Regions from separate parts of the Vibrio sp. NH-UV-68 genome, predicted to be linked through region 1. Evidence: predicted binding sites of a transcription regulator. Region 1 holds the regulator's gene; each other region holds the start of a gene.
What was found. Region 1 encodes PurR, which represses purine synthesis genes. Its sites were predicted from a motif close to TNANGNAAACGTTTNCNTNA; they were not measured.
Positions count from the first base shown of each region.

Region 2: ViNHUV68_RS17485 (formate--tetrahydrofolate ligase) is a predicted target of PurR. The motif match lies at 1,659-1,678, and genes of this name have one in related genera.
Region 3: ViNHUV68_RS05275 (inosine/guanosine kinase) is a predicted target of PurR. The motif match lies at 2,018-2,037, and genes of this name have one in related genera.
Region 4: ViNHUV68_RS07760 (phosphoribosylaminoimidazolesuccinocarboxamide synthase) is a predicted target of PurR. The motif match lies at 1,883-1,902, and genes of this name have one in related genera.

Region 1 covers NZ_CP134975.1:1,019,703-1,023,919, forward strand. Annotated here, with positions in the region: gene ViNHUV68_RS04775 (TVP38/TMEM64 family protein) at 1-594, opposite strand, end outside; gene ViNHUV68_RS04780 (TfoX/Sxy family DNA transformation protein) at 726-1,319, opposite strand; cyclic di-GMP riboswitch class I at 1,452-1,537, opposite strand; gene purR (HTH-type transcriptional repressor PurR) at 1,679-2,686, opposite strand; gene torD (molecular chaperone TorD) at 2,896-3,546, opposite strand; gene torR (two-component system response regulator TorR) at 3,783-4,217, shown strand, end outside.
Region 2 covers NZ_CP134976.1:674,705-678,921, reverse strand. Annotated here, with positions in the region: gene pyk (pyruvate kinase) at 16-1,476, shown strand; gene ViNHUV68_RS17485 (formate--tetrahydrofolate ligase) at 1,707-3,455, shown strand; gene ViNHUV68_RS17480 (putative nucleotidyltransferase substrate binding domain-containing protein) at 3,589-4,217, shown strand, end outside.
Region 3 covers NZ_CP134975.1:1,126,252-1,130,468, forward strand. Annotated here, with positions in the region: gene hflD (high frequency lysogenization protein HflD) at 1-306, opposite strand, end outside; gene mnmA (tRNA 2-thiouridine(34) synthase MnmA) at 330-1,451, opposite strand; gene ViNHUV68_RS05270 (hypothetical protein) at 1,647-1,916, shown strand; gene ViNHUV68_RS05275 (inosine/guanosine kinase) at 2,113-3,417, shown strand; gene ViNHUV68_RS05280 (H-NS family nucleoid-associated regulatory protein) at 3,565-3,978, opposite strand.
Region 4 covers NZ_CP134975.1:1,680,689-1,684,905, forward strand. Annotated here, with positions in the region: gene ViNHUV68_RS07745 (EamA family transporter) at 1-297, opposite strand, end outside; gene ViNHUV68_RS07750 (glycerophosphodiester phosphodiesterase family protein) at 424-1,128, shown strand; gene ViNHUV68_RS07755 (hypothetical protein) at 1,388-1,783, shown strand; gene ViNHUV68_RS07760 (phosphoribosylaminoimidazolesuccinocarboxamide synthase) at 1,997-3,100, shown strand; gene ViNHUV68_RS07765 (hypothetical protein) at 3,139-3,642, opposite strand; gene ViNHUV68_RS07770 (LysR substrate-binding domain-containing protein) at 3,777-4,217, shown strand, end outside.

The sequences.
Region 1 (4,217 bases):
AACACTGGGCGAGACAATACCAGACAGGCTGTCAATCTGTGCGAGTTGAGTACCAGCATTAAGATACACAGCGGTCCCTGGAAGCATACCTAATTGACTGATTAAATAGAAACGCAGGGTTGAAAGTGGCGTTAACCCCATCAACAAGTTGATCAGGAAGAAGGGGAAAACAGGGATAAGTCGTAACGAGAACAGGTAAAACGCGCCGTCGCGCTCAATACCTTGGTTAATGGCATTAAGCTTATCGCCAAACTTTGACTGAACCCAATCACGCAACAGGTAGCGGCTACTTAAAAATGCCAGAGTAGCGCCAATGGTGCTGGCAAAAGAGACCAAAAACAAGCTTGTCCAAAAGCCAAACAGTGCCGCGCCGAGTAAGGTCACTACCGCAGCTCCGGGAATCGAGAAAGCGGTTGCGGCGACATAAGCGAAAAAATAAATGGCAGCGGAGAGGGCAAAATTATCGTGAATAAAGACCGCGAGTTCTGCTTGTTGTGCTTTGGCATTTTCCAAGGTCAAATACTGGCCAAAGTTGACCCCCAAGATGACAATTAAGGCCAAAAAAATGGCACCAAAGATGACTTTCTTATTCATTGTGACGTTCCGTCCTGATTTAAAGCAGATGCGTTTCAAGTGTTAATAGACAAGACAGAGAAAGCAAGATTTATATTTCACTGAAAACAAAAAAAGTCAGCCCAATGGCTGACTTTTTTATCATATTTAACTTAGTGGCTGAGCTGATTGAGTAACTCTTGGCGTCTGTTTTGAGGAATGACAGACCAATGTGTGCCTTTTATCGCGCCTTCCAAAGCCCAGAGGAGTTCGATGTTAACATCGGTAGAGTGGGTAGACTGTATCGCTTTGAATGCGTTAACCGACCCCGTCTTTTCAAGATTCTCCACCGTGTCAATTCCGGCCTTTTTTAACATACGCTCCGTTGCTAGGCGTAAGTTAGGCAAATCTTTGAGCCGGTTTGGTTTTGCTTGCGACTGAGTCTGCTTCTCTTTGTTGGCTGCACTGAGTGCATGCCGCGCTATCTCTAAGGTTTTGCTTGTGTCAGCGATTAAGCCGTCATCTAGAGCAAAATATTTGGTCACAACTGGGAAACCCCGTTTTTTGTAAACGTAGGGTTCAAGACCTTGAGATTTGAATTGTTTCGTTAGTGCTGTATCGGCACGAACATGCAGTTTGTTGTTAACGATCAGTGCAAACATGGTGTCATCGGCAAAAATTCCAAAACCACCAAACATTGAGCGAGACTTGATGCTTCCAAGCTGCTCAAAGAATCGCATTGAGTCTTTTAAAATAGGTTTATCCATGCTGTCTTTATCTCGGTGTATAAATATACGCCACCAATTCAGGTCCGAGAGAATAGCAAAAAAATGCAGTTACTGTGTCAATATGATGTTATACCTTTGTAGGTATGTCTTAAGACGGTATGCATATTTGCCATCGGCAACCCCGCTACCTGACATAAAATGTTTAAGGCCGGAGGCTTTGCGTCCCACCCTTTCGAAGTGGTTTGCCCTGTTCGTGGCTTGTTGCGAACTCTGAAAGGATAAATAAATATGCGTAGAGCATCACATTAATGTGAAGTATATGTGATACATGTCTCATAAATGTTTGTTATTGGTTCACTCAACTAAGGTTAAACAACTCAGTTGAGTGAAATCAGAGGCTATTTATTGAGGTTACGAACGGTGCTTCGTTGAACAATCTCAGGGTGCATTTCAAAGATGCGTTTTTCGTGCTCTTTATCTTTAATGCGCTCAAGCAAGATCTCAAATGCGTTCTTACCCACACGACGTTTTGGTTGGTGAACCGTTGTGAGTGGTGGAGAGAAATATTCTGCCAGTTCGATATTGTCGTAGCCAATCACAGAGATGTCTTCAGGGATACGAATACCTTTCTGCTGCAAGCGACTCATCAGACCGAGTGCCATGGTGTCATTGAAACAGAAAACAGCGCTTGGTTTCTTATCCATTGCAACGATTTGATCCGCGGCAAGAACAGCGGTATCACATTCAAAGTTGCCTTCTAGGATCCAATTTTCATTTACGCTTAGATTGGCTTCAGTCATGGCCCGCTTAAAGCCACGGATGCGCTCTTGACAGGCGGCCTTCTCGAAATGTCCACTTAGGCAAGCGATCTCTTTATGACCGTGGTCAATCAGGTATTTGGTCGCTAGATAGCCACCTTCTTCGGAATTATCAATGATTTTATCTGCTTGTGAGCTTTCAGGGCCCCAATCCATTACCACTTTCGGAATGTCTTTGTGGCGATCAAGCATTTCACTCAACTCTTCGGTCAAGTCGGAACACATCACCAAAATGCCATCGACGCGCTTTTCTGCGAGCATGCGAATGTAGTCACGTTGCTTTTCGTAAATACCACCCGTGTTACACAAGATCAGTGTATAACCTTGACGATAACAGTAACTCTCGACACCATCGATAACTTCAGAGAAGAAAAGGTTGGTTGATTGAGTGACGAGCATGCCGATGGTTCGAGTTGTGTTGCATTTTAAACTACGAGCAACGGCACTCGGGGCGTAATTTAGCTCAGTAACCGCTTCCATTACTTTTTCTTGAGTCGTTTCAGCTACAAATCGCGTTTTATTGATTACGTGAGAGACGGTGGTCGTTGATACACCAGCGAGGCGAGCAACATCTTTAATAGTGGCCATAGGTTTTGTCCTGTCGATGACTGCCACAAGGTTATATCCTAATTTAGAATATCGAGGCAGAAGTACCAGAAACACAAAAACCGCTCTTAACTAGCGGTTTGTATTTTAGTCGTTAATTTTTTATCGTTTTCGGTCACAATTTTAGACCGCAAACGTCATTAGGGCAAACAAAAAACGCGCAAAGGGCATGCCTGAGTTCACAACGTTTTTTATTCATCACCAATTAAGTAGTGGCTATCGAGTTTAAGGAACGCTTCGGTCAAACTCGCAATCGCAGCATAGAAACCAAATTGGTCCAGTTTTTGACACTTCGCAACGAACTGTGGCACCCAACTCAACAAATGGGCCTGAATAAATTGCGCTTGTTGGATTAACGCGTCTTCAAGGTGACGTTGTTGCTCAAGCTCATTGGAGCGGATAATTAAATGACCTAAGAAATCGAGTACGATAGCGATATGGTCGACAGGCTCATTGAGTCCGTGTTCAACTGAGACGCCATGCTCGTTCATTAACGCTTCTAACTCTTTGGCGGGGGTGTCATTAAGCAAGCCATTTTTGCCAATATACATAGAGGCGTAAGGCAGCGCAGAGTCTCGGTCAGACTTTAAGAACAGGTCGCAAAAGTCGGCTGCTAATTCCAATTGAGAATCTTCCCTGTCGATCAGGCGATTGAGTGCATCAACCACACGCTCAACGGCGGGCTTCAGCTCGGCATTTTCTCCTAACCCTGAAAGAAAAGAGCGAATTTGAGCAGAATGATATTGCTGTAAGTTCTCCTCGGTCAGTTCTTTTGCGAACAGGCTCGACAACCACCAATAGATTTCGGCGCGTTTTTCATTAAATGCTTTAGTTTCTTGCACTAGGGGCTACTCCTAAAATAATTACCTATTAGTGTAACCAATAAAAATGAATAGCGATAATGGCTCATATGTCAGCATAAGAGTAGATATGAAAGATTATGAATAAAGGAGTGGGTTTGTCTTGAATCAAGAAAAAATCATCTTTCTTGGTTTTACTCTCATGTTTACTAGAAATGTGACTATTTATGAATAGAATAATTGGTAGACCCATGACCAATGCAAATAAAGTGGTGTAGATGAGCTATCATGTCCTCGTTGTAGAAGATGACGCAGTGACGCGCAATAAGCTAGTTGGATACTTTCAACATGAAGGTTACCAAGTGAGTGAGGCCGAAAGTGGCCAACAAATGCGTGAAGCACTCAGTAATAACGCGATTGATCTCGTGATGCTAGATATCAATCTTCCCGGTGAAGATGGGTTGATGCTAACACGTGAGCTTCGCAGTCAATCTAACATTGGAATTATCCTGGTCACAGGACGCACGGATAGCATCGATAAAATTGTTGGCTTAGAGATGGGGGCAGATGACTACGTGACTAAGCCTTTTGAACTACGTGAACTCTTAGTACGAGTGAAAAATTTATTGTGGCGTATTGCCTCGGCGCGAGACTCAAGCGATAAAAGTAAATCATCAGCAGGTAATGATAATATAGTTTGCTTCGGTGATTGG
Region 2 (4,217 bases), on a different replicon from region 1:
GTTATAGGTAATATTATGAATAAAACTAAAATTGTCGCGACGCTTGGCCCAGCAAGCCAAGATGCCGAAACGTTAGCAGAAATGATTCGAGCTGGTGTCAATGTCGTACGGCTCAACTTCTCCCACGGTCATCAGCAAGACCACATTGCGACGGCTCTTAAAGTTCGTACTATCGCCAGACAACTTGGTAAACATGTCGGAATTTTGGTTGACCTTCAAGGCCCTAAAATCCGAATTTCATGCTTTGAAGCTGGCGCCATCCATCTTAATCAGGGCGATATTTTTTACTTAGATGGTCAACTGGCGCCTAACGCTGGTAATCAGCAAGCGGTCGGTCTTGATTACCCTCAATTGATTCAGGATCTGGAGCCAGGAAATATTCTGCTACTTGATGATGGCCGCATACAGTTGGAAACATTGGCCGTTGATAAAAAGATGCAAAAAGTCAAAACCCGCGCACTCAATGGCGGTAAGCTTTCAAATCGCAAAGGAATTAATTTACTCGGTGGCGGTTTATCTGCGCCAGCTCTGACCGACAAAGATAAACAAGACATCACCACCGCCACTCTGATTGACGCTGATTTCTTGGCGGTCTCATTTCCGCGCAATGCAGACGACTTACATTACGCCCGCTCTATCGCGGTTCAAGCCGGATGCAATGCGCAAATAGTGGCAAAAATCGAACGTGCGGAAATTGTCACTGATGAAGATTCGATGGACAAAGTGATCGCCGCTTCAGACATCATCATGGTCGCACGTGGCGATCTGGGTGTCGAGATCGGCGATGCGCGTCTACCTGCGGTGCAAAAAGCGTTGATTTCACGAGCGAAGCACCTAGGTAAACCCGTAATCACTGCCACCCAAATGATGGAATCAATGATTGAAAATCCTCTACCAACCCGCGCTGAGGTGATGGATGTCGCCAATGCGATCATTGACGGTACCGATGCAATCATGTTGTCCGCTGAGTCTGCGATGGGAAGCTACCCTGTAGAAACGGTGAAGGCAATGGTTAGAATTGCCGAAGGCGTTGAAGCTGAAAGCGTATGTTCGGGTGCCTGCTGGGAGCAGATTCAACAATTGTGCAGTGACAGCAGCAAAAGCTTTGCTATCTCATCGATGATTTCTGCGGCACGTTCAGAGCAAGCACTAGGCGTTGCTGTCTACACAGAAAGTGGTGAAACACCTTTGCTGATGTCTCGCTGCCAAAGTAAAGCCGTGATATGGGCATTGAGCAATGATGAAAAGCTACTGACAAGAATGAGTATTCTACGCGGCGTAGAGCCTATGTATCTCGACACAACTCATTCATCGTCAGATGCAGCATTAATCGTCATCCCCCTATTGAGTAATGAGCTGGCTAAACGTGGTATCTCGTCACTGCTTATCTCTCGTTTTGAGTCGGTTGAAAACGTCGGTGATATCAACATCAGTCGACTGGTTCAGATCAAACCAAGCACCTGCATTGCTGCCTAACGATGGCAGTTAACTTGCCCTCCCCCACCCTCGCTCCACAGGGATTATAGGGATTTTGGCCTACCTTCGGGTAGGTCCTTTTTGTTTATGACAGTGATCAACACGCCACGTCTATTTTTACGTTAAAGTCTCATCCATACTAAAAACACCGCTTTACAAAGCACGTTTTAACGCTATTATTTGCACGCAAACGATTACCTCACTTTTAGCGTGCTTATTTTGAGGGTTTTATGCTGTCCGATATCGATATCTGTCGTAAGACAATTCTCCAACCCATTACCCAAGTCGCGCACAATGCAGGACTAAGGGATAGTGAATTTCATAGCCAAGGTAAATACAAAGCAAAAGTTGCATTAGATACCCTTAAACGTCTGCAACATCACCCCACGGGAAAGCTTGTTTTAGTCACCGCTATCACTCCAACTCCGCTTGGCGAGGGTAAGACAGTAACAACCATTGGTCTTTCGCAAGGATTGGCTAAGTTACAACAATCCGTGATGGCATGCATCAGACAACCTTCTATGGGCCCAATTTTCGGCGTCAAAGGCGGTGCCGCAGGTGGTGGTTACTCTCAAGTGGCTCCAATGGAAGAGCTCAACCTCCATTTGACAGGAGACATTCACGCCGTGACTGCCGCGCACAATCTAGCGGCCGCGGCTATCGATGCCCGCATTTATCATGAACAACGTTTGGGGTATCAAGACTTCGAGCAGCGCAGTGGTATGAAAGCATTACGCATTGATTGCAAGCGTGTAGTTTGGAAGCGCGTGATGGACCACAATGATCGCGCGCTGCGGATGGTCACGGTTGGGCAAAATGAACCGGACAAAACCGTTAATGGCTTTGAGCGTCTCGATGGTTTTGATATTTCGGCAGCCTCCGAACTGATGGCAATCTTAGCCCTAGCAAGTGATTTGAAAGACTTACGGTCTCGCATTGGTCGTATTGTGGTCGCTTATAACCTCGAAGGCCATCCTGTTACAACTGAAGATCTTCAGGTAGCAGGCGCGATGGCTGTCAGTATGAAGGAAGCGATTGAACCAACGCTAATGCAAACGCTTGAAGGAGTACCGACGTTAATTCACGCCGGACCATTTGCCAACATCGCCCATGGGAACTCTTCGATCATTGCCGACAATATTGCCACCAGGTTATGCGACTATACCGTCACTGAAGGTGGCTTTGGCTCTGACATGGGGTTTGAAAAAGCCTGTAATATTAAAGCGCAAATGTCAGCCAAGGCACCAGACTGTGCGGTCATCGTTGCGACCCTGCGTGGCCTCAAAGCCAATTCGGGCCACTACCAATTAATACCTGGGCAATCTATTCCTGACACCCTATTTGCCGATGACGAGCAAGCTCTTGAGTCAGGGTTTGAGAACCTCAAATGGCACATTAATAACGTCAATAAGTACGGCGTACCAGCCGTAGTTGCGATCAACCGCTTTCCACAAGACAGCGAACATGAATTGCAGTTACTCAAACAATGGGTCGAATCCCTACCAAACAATGTTGCGGTCGCAATTAGTCAAGGCTTTAGCCAAGGCGGTAATGGCACGTTAGAACTGGCGGATAAAGTCATCCAACAATGCACCAAACCATCGATATTCAAACCTCTTTATCACTTTTCTCAGCCCACGGAGGAAAAACTGATGGCGGTTGCTGAAAGTGGTTATGGTGCAGCCAGTATTACGTTTAGTGACAAAGCTAAGCAGCAACTCGCCGATCTTAAACATCATGGATTTGATAATCTTGCTGTCTGTTTGGCCAAAACACCGATGTCGATTTCAACCGATGGTTCGGTCAAAGGGGTACCGAAAGGCTTTGATGTCCCCGTTCGAGAGCTCAGGCTTTGTGCTGGTGCAGGGTTTGTCTATGCTCTGTGTGGTAATGTCATGACAATGCCTGGCTTACCCGAAAAACCCGCTTTCATGCATCTCGATATCGATGATAATGGCGATATTATCGGCTTAAGCTAATTTGGCGCATGCTAACAGCAAACTAAGCAACATTAAGTACTTGGTTTGCTGTTGATTTGTATCGCCATTCCATGAAGTTAGTCGTGAGATGGTGTACCATGAAATGACAGTCTCTCAACAATCGGACGTTTTCATGGAAGCAGAGCTACTGGAAATTAAAAACTTCCTATCCCAACACCCTCCTTTTGACGAATTGGAAGATGATGTACTTAATTACATCACTAAAAATGTCGAAATTTCCTATTATCGTGAAGACACTCCCGTCATTCACTTCGGTGACGAGATCCACGATTTGTACGTTGTTCGCAGTGGCGTTATTGAGTTGTATCGTCGCAAAGGCGAGTTATACAATCGACTTGATGAAGGCGCGCTATTTGGACAGATGGGAATTTTAACCCGTAATAAAGTACGTTTTCCTGCCAAAGCCATCAAAGATAGTTTGCTCTACTGCATCCCTGAAGCGGTGTTTCAAGAGCTGTATGAAAATCATGAATCCTTTGCCGATTTTGTAGAGGTTGAAAACAACGCTCGCCTGCGTAACACGGTTTCTAATAGTAATGAGCGAAATGACCTAACCACATCCAAATTGCGAACGTTACTCAGCGGTGAGGCCCCGTTCATCCATAAAACAGAGTCGATTCAAAACGCGGCAATAAAAATGGCCGATGAGAATGTGTCATCACTGCTAATTATTGACCCCAATATCACCGATGATGACGAAAGCGATAATAACCCGCTTGTTGGGATCATAACTGACCGAGA
Region 3 (4,217 bases), 110 kb from region 1:
CATCGCGTCATTACGGCTTTGCAGCTTACGCTCCAATGCCAGTAAGCTAATGATATAGCGAGTAATCTCACTGCCACTTGGGGTGCTGTCGATCCCTTTCACTAAGCATTCTAAGCCGAGTTTTAAATCTGATTCTCGGCCATAAACACCAACGGTATTAGGAGGGTTGGTGTTTAAGATTGCTTTTAATGAAGTTTCAAACGCGTCAGAGTCACAGTGACCGTTTTTGGCGACTTGTTGCACTAAGGCAACCGCTTGGCAGATTCCAGCAAAGGCGATAGTACGGTCATAAAGTGTGTTAGCCACGTAGTTCTACTCCTGATGGTTACTTAAATGCGCGCTTCAATGATACCGCCACCTAGACAGACTTCGCCTTGATAGAAGACAGCGGATTGTCCTGGTGTTACGGCAACTTGCGGCTGGTCAAAGATAACTTTAATGTTTTCATCGTCAATTGGGATGATAGTACATGGGATATCTGTCTGACGGTAGCGCGTTTTTACACTGCATTGTAACGGTTGTTTAATTACTTCGCGATCTACCCAATGCAACTGAGATGCGAGCAGCCCCTGTGACTTCAGTAACGGGTGGTCAGCGCCTTGAACGGCAATTAACACGTTGCGTTTTAAGTCTTTCTCTGCAACGTACCAAGGGTCTTCGTGACCGCCACCGCCTTTTTGTCCGCCAATATGCAGACCTTTACGCTGGCCTAAAGTGTGGTACATCAAGCCTTGGTGTTCACCGATAACTTTGCCGTCAGGGGTTTCGATCTTACCTGGTTGAGCGGGTAGGTAGCGCGAAAGGAAGTCGGTAAACTTACGTTCACCAATAAAGCAGATACCAGTCGAGTCTTTCTTCTTGGCCGTGATCAAATCTTGTTCTTCAGCAATGCGGCGCACTTCAGGCTTCTCAAGCTCTCCGACTGGGAACAAGCTACGGCCAATTTGTTCGCTGCTAAGCGTGTATAAGAAATAGCTTTGGTCTTTGTTGCCATCAACGCCGCGTAGCATTTGCGGTTTTTCACCATTTTGTGGAAATGAACGGCGTACATAGTGACCCATCGCAATGTAATCAGCATCGAGAACTTCGTCTGCGAACTCCAAGAAAGCTTTAAATTTGATCTCTTTATTGCACAAAATATCAGGGTTCGGTGTACGACCTGCTTTGTATTCTGCAAGGAAGTACTCAAATACATTGTCCCAGTATTCTGCGGCAAAGTTAATGGTATGAAGGTGAATGCCTAGCTTGTCACAAACCGCTTGAGCATCGGCAAGATCTTCTGCTGCTGTACAGTATTCTTCGTTGTCATCTTCTTCCCAGTTCTTCATAAACAACCCTTCGACTTGATAGCCTTGTTGCTTAAGAAGATAAGCCGAAACGGATGAATCAACACCACCGGACATACCCACGATGACTTTCTTTTGACTGTTATCAGTACAGTTGTCAGACATTACTAAACACCACTTAAATTAACCGGACGCAAATTCTATCAGAAAGCATAACGAGGGGACAGATCCGAGATCATCCTCACATTTCGCTAACGGCCATTGTTTGACCAAGTAACACGACAAAATCACGCTTTATTGTCTATAGAGTTTGTATATATGGCATAGTAAGCAAAATTCAAGATAGGCAAGGTAAATACAATGAGTGATGAGAACTCGATAATCGAAGAAGCTCAGTTGATCGAAGTGATTGAGAATCAACTTGAAGATGGCAATCCGGTTAAAGTTAAAGAGACCTTGATGCGCCTGATGATGACGGGTAATTCAAAAGAAGATGCAGTGGCTATGATGGCTTGTGCCGTGGCGATTGAAATATTTGATGTGTCAAAAAATGACGGCCAGTTCAACTTAAAACGCTACAGTGACAACTTAGACCGTTTACCTGACTTAAGCTTTATGGAAGGTGAGTAAGGGCCTTTATTTGCCGATTATTATGAGTTTACAGCTAGTAGACTCATTTTTGCATATTGGAGCAACCACGGTGAAGCCTTGAACCGTGGATAATGAATTAACGCAGCAAACGTTTGCTATAATTCCTGATATTGCCGCACTGAAAACGGCGATGTAGAATCCGGCATCCTTTCATCCCTTATTCAGAATCAGCAATATGAAATTTCCTGGTCAACGCAAATCCAAACACTATTTTCCGGTTCATGCTCGTGATCCACTGGTTACTCAAGCGCAAGATAGCAAGAAGATGTCACGAACGCACATTATTGGTATTGACCAAACTTTGGTTGATATTGAAGCCAAGGTGAGTAGTGAGTTAATCGAGAAATACAATCTGAGTAAGGGACACTCATTAGTTATCGATGATGAAACCGCAGAAGCGCTTTATACCGAGTTAAAAGAGTACGCTTTAATTACTAATGAATATGCGGGCGGCACTATAGGCAACACACTCCATAACTATTCGGTTCTTGCTGATGACCGTTCGACCTTATTGGGCGTAATGAGCCAAGACATCAAGATTGGCAGTTATGGCTACCGTTATTTATGTAACACGTCTAGCCGTATGGATCTGAACTATTTGCAGGGCGTTAACGGTGCGATTGGACGCTGCTTTGCACTGATTACTGAAGATGGTGAACGTACTTTTGCGATTAGCGAAGGTCAAATGAACCAACTCCACCCAGACAGTATTCCTGAGAAAATTTTCAAAAATGCTTCAGCGCTCGTCTTAACCGCTTACTTGGTCCGTTGCAAAGCAGGCGATCCAATGCCCGAGGCGACAATGAAAGCGATTGAGTACGCCAAGCAGTATCATGTCCCAGTAGTGTTAACCCTAGGCACAAAATTTGTTATTCAAGACGATCCTGAATTTTGGCAGGCATTTTTACGCGATCACGTCAGTGTTGTTGCCATGAATGAGGATGAAGCGGAGGCGCTAACTGGAGAATCTGATCCATTAGTTGCCTCTGATAAAGCACTAGAGTGGGTAGATTTAGTATTATGTACTGCTGGGCCACTGGGGTTATTTATGGCGGGCTATACGGAAGAGGCGGCAAAACGTGAAACCTCATTACCGCTTTTGCCAGGTAGTATCGCAGAATTTAACCGTTACGAATTTAGTCGTCCCGCATCGAAAGCACTGTGTGATAATGCAATTAAAGTTTACTCACATATTTCACCTTATATGGGTGGCCCTGAGAAAATTAAAAACACTAATGGTGCTGGCGATGCGGCACTCTCTGCCTTATTGCATGATATGGCCGCTAATAAATACCATAGAGAAAATGTACCTAATTCGAGTAAACATACTCACTCATACCTGACTTATTCATCTTTTTCTCAAGTATGTAAGTATTCAAATCGCGCAAGCTATGAGGTTTTGGTACAGCATTCCCCGCGTCTTTCAAAAGGGCTGCCAGAGCGTGAAGATAGCTTGGAAGAGGCATACTGGGAGCGTTAAATCGAAGCCCCTTGAACGATACTTAATTTTATCGTTTAGAGAATAATGGTGATTGAAATTTCATTTAGACCTCATACTTATGAGGTCTTTTTTATACCAGCCACAAAAAAAGCGCCATTCAGGCGCTTTTTAAATAATACAAAATGGTTAGATTAGGAACTCGTCGAGTGACTTACCTGCGTCTAATTGCTCTTGGATTGATGATGGTGTACGGCCTTGACCTGTCCAAGTTTTTTCTGCGCCTGAAGCATCAACATATTTATATTTAGCTGGGCGAGGAGCGCGTTTTGTTTTTGCCTTGCTTTTGGTTTTTGACTCTCCAGCAAGAGCAGAAATTAACGCTTCTACATCAATTCCATCTTTAGAAATTTGCTCTGCAATCGCAGCCAGTTTCGCTTCTTGCTCAGCGGCAGCGGCGCGCTCAGCTTCTTCAGCTTCTTTACGCTCAGCAACCACAGTAGTTAATTTGTCGAGTGCTTCTTCAAGCTGCTCTAGAGTCAGATCACGAGCAAATGCACGTAGACTACGAATATTTAATAGTGTTTTTGTTAGTTCCGACATTTATTCATCTCTTCATATATAAGTTGTCGATGCAAGAATCATAAACCTCTATTTTTAATAATACAATCCAATAGAGATAAATTTACATAAAATAATCATATTTGATGGAAAAGATAAACATAAAATGACTATTTCAATTCAATGTTAGTGGTTAAGCTAGAAAATAGGTAACTGCGTTCCATCCATTTCATAAAGATGTGAAACCTATTATAAAAATCATTATATGAGCGGCTTAGCAT
Region 4 (4,217 bases), 660 kb from region 1:
GACAATAAATGCCCCCTCGCCTAAAGTTTCACTTATTGAAATTGCATACACCCAACTCAGCAGCGCCAACGCCAAAATCGCACCGCCCCCGAGAGCCTGCATAACTAACTTGACATTCAGTTGATTGAAAAACTTAATTGAGAATGGCAACAAACAGATCGAAGCGACGAGAAAACGCAAACCAACAAAGCCAAAAGGTGGTAAACCTTGAATTGCTTGTTTAGAAAATATCCAGCCTAAACCAGCCAACGCTGTGGTCGCTATCAAGATCCATGTTGCTTTTTGTTCCGCGTTCAATTTATATCTCGTTGATTATTGTTTTGTTCATTATCACTTGATAGTGTCAGATCTTGGCGTCGCTGGCTACGTAAAGTGTGCTGGAAAAGCGGCAAGCAAAATCGCTTACTATCGAGAAATGCATTGATGATTATTGTTGGACACCGTGGCGTTGCTGGCCACTATCCCGAGAATACACGCGTAAGTATTATGGCAGCGATTGACTTGGGCTTGGAGTGGGTCGAAGTTGATATTCAGTCGACTAAAGATCACCATCTTGTCGTTTGTCATGACCACACCATTAATCGTTGTAGTAATGGTCATGGCCGTGTTGATCAACACACACTAAAGGAACTTAAACAATTGGATTTTGGCGATTGGTTTGATAAGAGATTTACTGGCGAGCGTATTATGACGCTGGGTGAATTACTTAATCTCTCTAAATTACATCGATTGAAGTTAAACTTAGAAATTAAAGTCGACAAGCATGATGCCAAATTTGTCTGTCAACTGCTTACCGATGTATTGCATCAAGAAAACGTCACAACCGACAACATAATCTTATCGAGCTTTGATCCTGATGTGATGCGTCAGTTACATCAAATGCTACCCCAGTATCGACGCGCAGTTTTGTGTGGCCGAGTTTCACACAAGGTGTATGCATTGTTAGCCGAAGTGGCGGCCTTTAGCTGTAATATTGATCATCGTTGGACTAGCAAGCAGCAGATTGCAAAACTTCAATCACTCGGTTATCAAGTTTGGAGTTACACAGTAAACAACCCGCACCGTGTAAAATATTTATCGAATCTTGATGCCTTGTTTAGCGACTATCCGCAGCGCTTCGTAAACTAACCGTCCGTATACCTCTGCCATACAGAACGACTGTATGGCCCTGCATTCACACTCGTGATATTTGTCACATTATCTAATCTTCGCCCTCATTCTTTCCTCAAAAGTAAAAATAAATAAATTATTTAAAAATCATATAGATAATTAAATTCATTGTTTTTCAATACAAAATTATGCTCAAAAGTTGCACCAAAAAGTCTTGATAATTTTCCGCGCCCAAACTACTGTATAAGTATACAGCATGTACAAGGGAACAGTAATCATGATTCAGGCACAGACTGCAGCTCGCACTTTTTCAAAATACAATGTTCTTGCTCAACCGACGCAGCCAATGAATATCGATCCACTGACGCTGAGTCGCTTAGCGGGTCTTTCAAATCAAAAGCAGTGGATCTTATTTACTGCCGAATGCCCTCGCCCTGATTATAGTCAACTGGCATCCTCGCGTATTAGCTGTAAAAAAATTATTCACATGAAGGCTTCTCAAAAACAATCCGAATTTGAAATCGTCATGAAAGCCATACAGTCAAAAAATGCGAGCGCGGTTATTGCTTCAAACAAAATTCCACTAGCAGAACAAAGCTTACTCTGTGATCTCGCCGTTCAATGCCAGTGTGAAGTGTTCTTTGTTGAGGGCAAAACTAATCAGTACCACTAATTAAGCACAGCAATCATAGACGGTCGTGCACCCCTTCATTCGAGGGGTTTTCTTTTCTATCCCAACCAATAAATCATGATTCGACTCTAATAAGAAAAAATAAGCAAACGTTTGCTTTTTAACTGGCAGAGCAAAATAGTTCTGGTATCATGCGGGGCAAATAAATTATCTGACTCTGATAATTTCCATGTTGCTTAAGATAGGAATGTCTAAATGAATCTCGCAGATCAAGTACTCGCTGTAAACGACGATCTACCCATTCGTACAGATAAACCCGTTCATAGCGGTAAAGTCCGCTCTGTGTATTGGTTAACCGAGCAAGACAGTAAACGTCTGATCAAAGAAAAAGGCTACGACGTCGCCGAAGATGCGCCGTTGGCGATTATGGTGATCAGTGACCGAATCTCTGCATTTGACTGCATTTGGCATGCCGAGGGTGGCCTAAAAGGCGTTCCGGGTAAAGGCGCTGCACTCAATGCGATTTCAAATCACTGGTTCAGCCTATTTCAGCAACACGGTTTAGCAGACAGTCACATCTTAGATATTCCCCACCCTTTTGTCTGGATTGTACAAAAAGCAAAACCAATCATGATTGAGGCGATTTGTCGTCAATACATTACGGGTTCAATGTGGCGCGCCTATGCAAACGGCGAACGTAATTTCTGTGGCATTGAGCTTCCAGAAGGTTTAGAAAAAGATAAGCCACTGCCCGAACTGCTGATGACCCCTTCAACCAAAGGCATTTTACGCGGTATTCCTGGGGTTCCTGAAGCCGATGATGTCAACATTACTCGCCAAAACATTGAAGAAAACTACGCTGCATTTAATTTTTCTAAAGCCGAAGATATTGCCCAATACGAAAAGTTATTGCGAGAAGGTTTCGTTCTAATCAGCAATGCGCTGGCAGAAATTGACCAAATCTTCGTCGATACAAAATTCGAGTTTGGTTATGTCACCGACTCAGCTGGTAATGAAAAGCTAATTTACATGGATGAAGTTGGCACGCCTGACTCATCACGTCTCTGGGATGAAAATGAGTATAATGCAGGCAAGATTGTCGAGAACTCTAAAGAAGGCTTCCGCCAGTTTTTGCTTAACTATTTCCCAGATCCAGACATCTTGCTCAATAAAGAGCGAATGGCCGAACGTGAAGCACTGGCTCGCGACAATGCCCTACCGACAGACGCTTTAATGGATATCTCAACAACTTACCTTGGTATCGCAGAGAAAATAACCGGACGGTCAATCGCACTCAGCACCAATCCGAAGCAAGAGATTATCGATATTCTCGCCCGTGACTACGGACTCATTGATTAATCAAAAATAGAAGCCTCAACCATGTTGAGGCTTTTTTGTTATTTATCTTTCCCCTTACCACCTTTGTCTGATCCTCCTTTATTGCCACCGCCCTTGTTACCTCCACCCTTATTACTGCCTGAACGGTTGTTGGATTCACTGGCCTTGTCAGACTGTGCGGTCGCGCGGATTTGCTGCTTCTGCTCTTTTAACTCACCAGTCCCATTCCCAGGATTGGAATATTTTGCATGAGCATCAAGTTCTTGCTGGGTCACAAAGCCATCTTTATCTTTATCAAACGAGGCAAAAGCGCTGAGTTTATTGCCATCATCATTATCAACTTCACTTTCTTCCTCTGCGCCCTCTTCAGGCTCTTGATCTGATGATCCTAAACGATACTGGTTAAATTCATCTTTAGAAACTAACCCATCACCATTACTGTCCATGTCAGCAATGTCGGGTGATAGCTTTGAACGATTATTGATATCACTCTCTTCTTCAGCTTGAGCACCAAAAACTAATATGGTTAACAAGGCGACGAGTACACTGGTTGCTTTATACATAACTGACTCCGTATTTATCTTTCAACCATAAGTTTAGAACACCAGTTGAAAAGTGCGGATTAGATAACTAGGCTCTATCAATTAGTAGTGCAAAACGTTATAACTGCTTATTGTTGTTCGTATTATTGAACTCTATGGACTATATCACCCTTTCCCGTATCAGTTTGAAACACCTGACAGTTTTGCATGTCCTGCTTAGTACTCATAGCGTGACAGGCGCGGCCGAGATCTTGTGCGTCACCCCATCAAGCGTCAGCAAAAATCTGTCTCTATTACGTACACAACTCAATGATGAATTGTTCTATCGTGATAATGGCAGCCTGATCCCGACGCAATTTGCTTTAAGCATTGGCCCTGAAATTCACAAGATTTTATCTGCGATGAATGGCATTCTTCATCAAGGTGATTTTTCACCACAGCAATTTTCCGGTTCCATTTCTCTTTCAATGCGAGAGAGCACCTTTGAACTGTTTGCACCGAAAATCGTCCAGATTTCTCAACAACTTTCGAATGCTCGCTGTCTTAATGTGTTCGCTAAAGAGCAGTTAAGTTTTGAGGCGCTGAGCCGCGGACAA